DNA from 3 places in the Rhizobium sp. SRDI969 genome. Region 2 is predicted to be linked to each of the others. Evidence: predicted binding sites of a transcription regulator. Region 2 holds the regulator's gene; each other region holds the start of a gene.

Region 1 (2,268 bases), 540 kb from region 2:
TGGCCTTGCGGCGGTCGCCGAAGCCAGGCGCCTTGACGGCAGCGATCTTGAGGCCGCCGCGCAGCTTGTTGACGACGAGCGTTGCGAGGGCTTCGCCTTCGACGTCTTCAGCGACGATGAGGAGCGGCTTGCCGGTCTGGACGACGGCTTCGAGAACCGGCAGCATCGACTGCAGGTTCGACAGCTTCTTCTCGTGGAGGAGAATGAAGACGTCTTCGAGGTCGGCGATCATCTTTTCCGGATTGGTGACGAAGTAGGGGCTGAGGTAGCCGCGGTCGAACTGCATGCCTTCGACGACTTCGAGTTCGGTTTCGGCGGTCTTGGCTTCTTCGACGGTGATGACGCCTTCGTTGCCGACCTTCTGCATGGCTTCAGCAATGTCGAGACCGACCTGCTTGTCGCCATTTGCCGAAATCGTGCCGACCTGTGCAACTTCTTCCGAGGTCGAGATCTTCTTGGCCTTGGCCTGGAGATCCTTCACGACGTCGGCAACAGCAAGATCGATGCCGCGCTTCAGGTCCATCGGGTTCATGCCGGCTGCAACGGCCTTGTTGCCTTCGCGAACGATCGCCTGGGCAAGAACGGTTGCCGTCGTGGTGCCGTCGCCGGCGATGTCGTTGGTCTTCGAAGCAACTTCGCGGACCATCTGGGCGCCCATGTTTTCGAACTTGTCTTCGAGTTCGATTTCCTTGGCGACCGAAACGCCGTCCTTGGTGATGCGCGGAGCGCCGAAGGACTTGTCGATGATGACGTTACGACCCTTGGGGCCGAGCGTGACCTTCACTGCATCGGCGAGAATGTCGACGCCGCGCAGCATCTTTTCGCGCGCGGTGCGGCCAAACTTGATTTCTTTAGATGCCATATTAGTAACTCCTGAATTCGAGTTGTTCGGGCAAAACGCCCGTCAGCCATTTCGGGAAAGCAGGTCGGCCGATCAGCCGATGATGCCCATGATGTCGGCTTCCTTCATGATCAGAAGGTCTTCGCCGTCGATCTTGACTTCGGTGCCGGACCACTTGCCGAACAGGATGCGGTCGCCAGCCTTGACGTCGAGTGCGACGACCTTGCCGGACTCATCGCGTGCGCCGGAGCCGACGGCGACGATTTCGCCTTCCTGCGGCTTTTCCTTGGCGGTATCGGGAATGATGATGCCGCCCTTGGTCTTGGCTTCGGACTCAACGCGGCGAACAACGACGCGGTCGTGAAGGGGGCGGAAGTTGGTGCTTGCCATTGTCTAATCCCTCGATCGAATGACATTCGCGGACCGGAGTGGCCCACATGGACAGATGTTAGCACTCCCTTGCGGTGAGTGCTAGCGACGAGCATTTAGGGATGGCTCCGAAAGGAGTCAATGAGAGCAGTCACGAATTTTTGTGCCGGAATTGTGAAGAGGCCTGAGAATAGTCTGAGATTGCGGCCGAAACGCCGGCGCGGCCGAACTTTGCCGAAGTCGTCCGCCGTCGGCGAGCTGCCGCTTCGGGATAATCGTCAAACCCCTTGCCGATCCGCACACTCGGATCGCCTTCCCGAGTTCTTCGCAGGAGCCGGGCAGCGAAGAAATTTCCTTGCCATCGCCTTGCGCCTTTGCAATGTCACCGGTGACTGAAGCAAATCGGGAAATCGGAATGGCCAAGCGGATAGAAAACTTCTCGGAGATATCAGGTCACTATGATGTGGTGCTCTGCGATGTCTGGGGCGTCGTTCACAACGGCGTCGATCCGTTTCCGAAGGCGGCCGCAGCCCTTGAAGCGGCGCGCGAGAACGGCGTCGCCGTCGTCCTCATCACCAATTCGCCGCGCCTTTCCTGGCAGGTGGTCGAGCAACTGCGCCAGATCGGCGTTCCCGACAGCGCCTATGACAGGATCGTCACCTCTGGCGACGTCACGCGCGGTTTGATCGCCGAAGGGCCGAAGACCGTCTTTCTGCTCGGCCCCGAGCGCGACAAAGCGCTACTCGAAGGCATTGGCGTCGAACGCCGGCCGGCGGGCGAAGCGCAATCGCTGGTCTGCACCGGCTTTTTCGACGACGAGACGGAGAAGCCGGAAGATTACACCGATATTCTTCTCGATTTCAAAGCCCGCGACGTGCCGATGATCTGCGCCAATCCCGACCTCATTGTCGAGCGCGGCCATCGCATCATCCCCTGCGCCGGCGCTATGGCCGCCTACTACCAGCAGCTCGGCGGCAGTACCCGCATCGCCGGCAAACCGCACCGGCCGATCTACAAGGCAACGCTTTCGGCGGCCCGCGAGCTTCGCGGCGATTTCC
Region 2 (2,268 bases):
GCAGATTGTCCGAGACGGCGAGCATGTCACGAGCAAAGCCGGCGACGGAATAGGACTTGGCATCCTTTACCTCGCGCTCGGTGCGCCGGCGCAGATTGTCCATCTCGGCAGCAAGGCGCAAATAGCGGTCGCGCAGCTCGCCGTTTTCGGCTTTCAGAAGCTCGATTGGGTCCGGCTGGGCGGGCTCTTGCTGCGCAGTTTCGTTCTCGACGTAGGCGGCAGCGTCGGCTGCGGCATCGGCCGCAGTTGCGTCAGGTCCGTTTTTCGTCGTGTCATCGGTCATGACGGTCTCCGGTTGGTGTCTTCAGATGCGCCCGATATCGAGGTTTGACCGAAAAAAATCAAGTCTGCGTGACAAAGAAGCGAAAATTCCGCGTGCTTGGCGGTTGCTGCGTCAAAGCTGATTGCGCGAAAGGCGGGAAACGAGCTGGGCTGTATAGTCCACCATCGGCACGATGCGGGAATAATTGAGCCGCGTCGGGCCGATGACGCCGACGGCACCAACGATGCGATCGTCGTCGTCACGATAGGGCGCGACGATGAGCGATGAGCCGGACAGCGAGAAGAGCTTGTTTTCCGAACCGATGAAAATGCGCACACCCGGGCCGCTTTCGGCGAGATTGAGGATCTCGATCAGGCTGTCCTTCTTCTCGAGATCATCAAACAGCAGCCGCAGCCGGTCGAGATCGTCGGCGCCGGCGAGGCCTTCGAGCAGGTTGGCGCGGCCGCGGATGATCAGCTGCGTCGGCTTCCCCTCATCCGGGCTCCCAGCCCAGACAGCAATGCCGCGCTCGACCAGATCGCGCGACAGGGCATCGAGCTCGTGACGGACGTCGTCCTTCAGGCGGCTCAATTGTTTGCGGAGCTCCGGCAGGGTCTGGCCGGACATATGGGCATTGAGAAAATTCGCCGCCTCCGTCAGCTGCGAGGACGTGACGCCCGCCGGCAGCTCGATAATGCGGTTTTCCACCTGATCATGATCGCCGACGAGCACGGCCAGCGCCTTTGTCGGTTCGAGCCGGATGAACTCGACATGTTTCAGCACCGGATCGCTTTTCGAGGTGATGACGAGGCCCGCGCCGCGCGAAATGCCCGACAACATGCGGCTTGCCTCGTTCATCATCGATTCAACGGGATTGCCGCCGCTTTCGGCCCGCAGCTGACGGTCGATGTTGGCGCGCTCCTCGGCGGAGAGGTCGCCGACCTGCATGAAGGCATCGACGAAGAAGCGCAGGCCGATCTGGGTCGGCAGCCGGCCGGCGCTGACATGCGGCGAATAGATCAGGCCGAGCTCTTCGAGATCGCTCATGACGTTGCGCACCGAGGCCGGCGACAGCGACATCGGCAGGATACGGGACAGGTTGCGCGAACCGAGCGGCTCGCCGCTTTCCAGGTAACCTTCGACGATGCGACGAAAAATTTCCCTGGAGCGCTCGTCCAGCGCAGCTACGGCATCCGAAACCGACGTCGACCTGATGCCCATGAAGCTTTCAAACCCATGCTGATGATACTTCCCGAAAAGTAAGTCAAACTCACACCCGTGGCAAAAGGGAATTTGCAAATGAGCGCCGCCAATCGTAGAAGCGGTCAAATAAACCCCAGGAGATAAGAATGCGGCCTTCAGGCAGAAAAATCGACCAGATGCGCAAGGTCTCGTTCGAGCGCAGTTTTTCCAAGCACGCGGAAGGCTCCTGCTTGGTGAAGTTCGGCGATACGCATGTACTCTGCACGGCGAGCCTCGAAGAAAAGACGCCGCCATGGCTGCGTAATACCGGCAAGGGCTGGGTCACGGCCGAATACGGCATGCTGCCGCGGGCGACCGGCGAACGCATGAAGCGCGAAGCCGCCGCCGGCAAGCAGGGAGGCCGCACTCAGGAAATCCAGCGGCTGATCGGCCGGTCGCTGCGCGCCGTCGTCGACCTGCAGGCGCTCGGCGAACGGCAGATCACGCTCGATTGCGACGTCATCCAGGCCGATGGCGGCACGCGGACCGCCTCGATCACCGGCGGCTGGATCGCGCTTTACGACTGCCTGAAATGGATGGAAAGCCGCAACATGATCAAGGTCGACCGGGTCCTGAAGGATCATGTCGCCGCCATCTCCTGCGGCATCTTCGCCAGCCAGCCGGTGATCGATCTCGATTACCTGGAAGACTCCTCGGCAGAGACCGATGCGAACTTCGTCATGACGGGCACCGGCGGGATCGTCGAGATCCAGGGCACCGCCGAAGGCACGCCGTTCAGCGAAAGCGAATTCACCTCGCTGATG
Region 3 (2,268 bases), on a different replicon from region 2:
CTCCGGGCGGCCCTCGGCCTCCCAGATTTCGTAGGCGCGCTGGCGAATCTGCTCGTGCTTGTCTATAGCCATGGCCTTCTCCAAGCGCATTGGGATGAGCCGTCCGAAGAGCGACTCTTCAAGGCGTGTTGATGGTTGGAAGGAAATCCTCCACCTGTTTGCGTTGATCCTTTGGAAGCGTTTCCACCTGTTCCTTCCAGAACCGTTCCGCCTCCGGCGGATCCTCATCCCATTGGCGAACGTCGGTGATATTGTCGTCGATCATGGATCGGCGGTGGCCACCGAGGCTAAGATAGTCCATTGCAAGCTTCAGGCTTGGGGTTACGGTGCCGCTATCGCGATCTGATGCCGACCTCGCGTTGCGCAGGGCGTTTGCCAATGCCCTTTGGCGATCGATCTCGGCCCGTTCGGTATCGGCGGACCGGGCATCGTCCGTGCCGCTCTCTGGCGGCACGTTGGATCTAGAAGTCGTCATGGATCACCTTTCGATGTTGTGATCCAATAACCTCTGCAAACGAGGAGAGTTCCGCGCGCGTGTAGAGAATGATTTGGGCGGGTGGCGAGCCGCATCGCCCGGGGCGCGATCAATGCACGGCCATGCTCACCATCCGATAGGGGTGCACGGCTTCGAATTGTGAGATCATCGCCGTTGCCTGCTGCAATACCAGCTCGGCATTTTCCGGATCGTCACGGGCGAGTTCGTCGGCGTTGACGCGGATCGCTTCGGCCATGTTGTTGGAAAGTGCCGCAAAATGCATATTGCCTTCGACAAGGGCCTCACGCGCCGTGTCCTCCAGCGTACGAGCGATATCGACGAAGATTTCCTCGCGTTCCTCGATACTGAGGTCTTTGATCAGTTTGGTGTTCTCTTCCATGTCACTCACTCCTAAAGACGTGGGACGGTGGCCGAGCTCATCAAGCCTCGGCCACCACAGAACTAGGAATGGCGAAATCCGGATTCAAGCCTCAATGCCATTCGCCTTTTTATTCGAACGCAGGAGCGGATTGTCTGTTCCCTGTCGGGCGTTAGCAGTCTCCGGCGGAGAGTGCTAATTTTTCTTTCGTCGCCTCTTGAAATTGCTGAACCCTCGAACCAGATCATTCGCGCAAGGCGCGCGCGCGAACCTGCACCCGCCCGGATCGGTTATCCGGTCCGGCCGCGGGAACAACGTCATCATTGTTTGTCGATGGAGGAAGATATGTCGTTCCGACCGCTTCATGACCGCATTCTCGTCCGCCGGGTCGATTCACAAGAAAAGACAAAGGGCGGCATCATCATTCCAGACACCGCCAAGGAGAAGCCGCAGGAAGGCGAGGTCATCGCCGTCGGCCCCGGCGCGCGCAACGAAGCCGGCCAGATCCAGTCGCTCGACGTTAAGGTCGGCGATCGCATCCTGTTCGGCAAATGGTCCGGCACCGAGATCAAAATCAATGGCGAAGACCTGCTGATCATGAAGGAAAGCGACGTGATGGGCATCATCGAGGCCCAAGGCGAAAAGAAGCAGGCCGCCTGAGGTCCCTGCTGACATCGGTCGATGCTGGAGCGCTTCAGCTTTTCATGGAAACGCAGAACCGTTCCAAGCTTTTATTTTACGCAATTCCGAGCGAAAACGCACTTTTCCTGGAATTGCTCTGGCTGGCTATGAAGGAGTGAGGACATGGCTGCTAAAGAAATCAAATTCAGCACCGAAGCCCGCGAGAAGATGCTGCGTGGCGTCGACATCCTGGCCAACGCCGTGAAGGCGACCCTCGGCCCGAAGGGCCGCAACGTCGTGATCGACAGGTCGTTCGGCGCGCCGCGCATCACAAAGGACGGCGTTTCGGTCGCCAAGGAAATCGAACTCGAAGACAAGTTCGAAAACATGGGCGCCCAGATGGTCCGCGAAGTTGCTTCGAAGACCAGCGACATCGCCGGCGACGGCACCACGACCGCAACGGTGCTGGCCCAGGCAATCGTCAAGGAAGGCGCCAAGGCCGTTACGTCGGGCATGAACCCGATGGACCTGAAGCGCGGCATCGATCTAGCGGTCACCGCCATCGTCGCGGAACTGAAGGCCAACGCCCGCAAGATCTCCAACAATTCCGAAATCGCCCAGGTCGGCACAATCTCCGCCAATGGCGATGCCGAAATCGGCCGCTTTTTGGCCGATGCCATGGAAAGGGTCGGCAATGATGGCGTCATCACCGTCGAAGAAGCCAAGACCGCCGAAACCGAACTCGAGGTCGTCGAAGGCATGCAGTTCGACCGCGGCTACCTCAGCCCCTATT

Evidence for each region. The regulator HrcA, encoded in region 2, represses chaperone genes, less so after heat shock. The targets are predictions, from matches to a motif close to GTTAGCACTCNCNNNNNGNGAGTGCTAAC.
Region 1: the regulator HrcA is predicted to act here: its motif matches at 1,289-1,317, upstream of groES (co-chaperone GroES).
Region 3: the regulator HrcA is predicted to act here: its motif matches at 1,026-1,054, upstream of N2A41_RS26445 (co-chaperone GroES).

Annotation. Positions count from the first base shown of each region.
Region 1 is NZ_CP104035.1:546,054-548,321, forward strand. Features, by position in the region: gene groL (chaperonin GroEL) at 1-862, opposite strand, end outside; gene groES (co-chaperone GroES) at 935-1,231, opposite strand; gene N2A41_RS02625 (TIGR01459 family HAD-type hydrolase) at 1,626-2,268, shown strand, end outside.
Region 2 is NZ_CP104035.1:5,180-7,447, reverse strand. Features, by position in the region: gene grpE (nucleotide exchange factor GrpE) at 1-283, opposite strand, end outside; gene hrcA (heat-inducible transcriptional repressor HrcA) at 395-1,483, opposite strand; gene rph (ribonuclease PH) at 1,612-2,268, shown strand, end outside.
Region 3 is NZ_CP104036.1:488,062-490,329, reverse strand. Features, by position in the region: gene N2A41_RS26460 (DUF2934 domain-containing protein) at 1-72, opposite strand, end outside; gene N2A41_RS26455 (hypothetical protein) at 119-475, opposite strand; gene N2A41_RS26450 (hypothetical protein) at 585-875, opposite strand; gene N2A41_RS26445 (co-chaperone GroES) at 1,200-1,514, shown strand; gene groL (chaperonin GroEL) at 1,659-2,268, shown strand, end outside.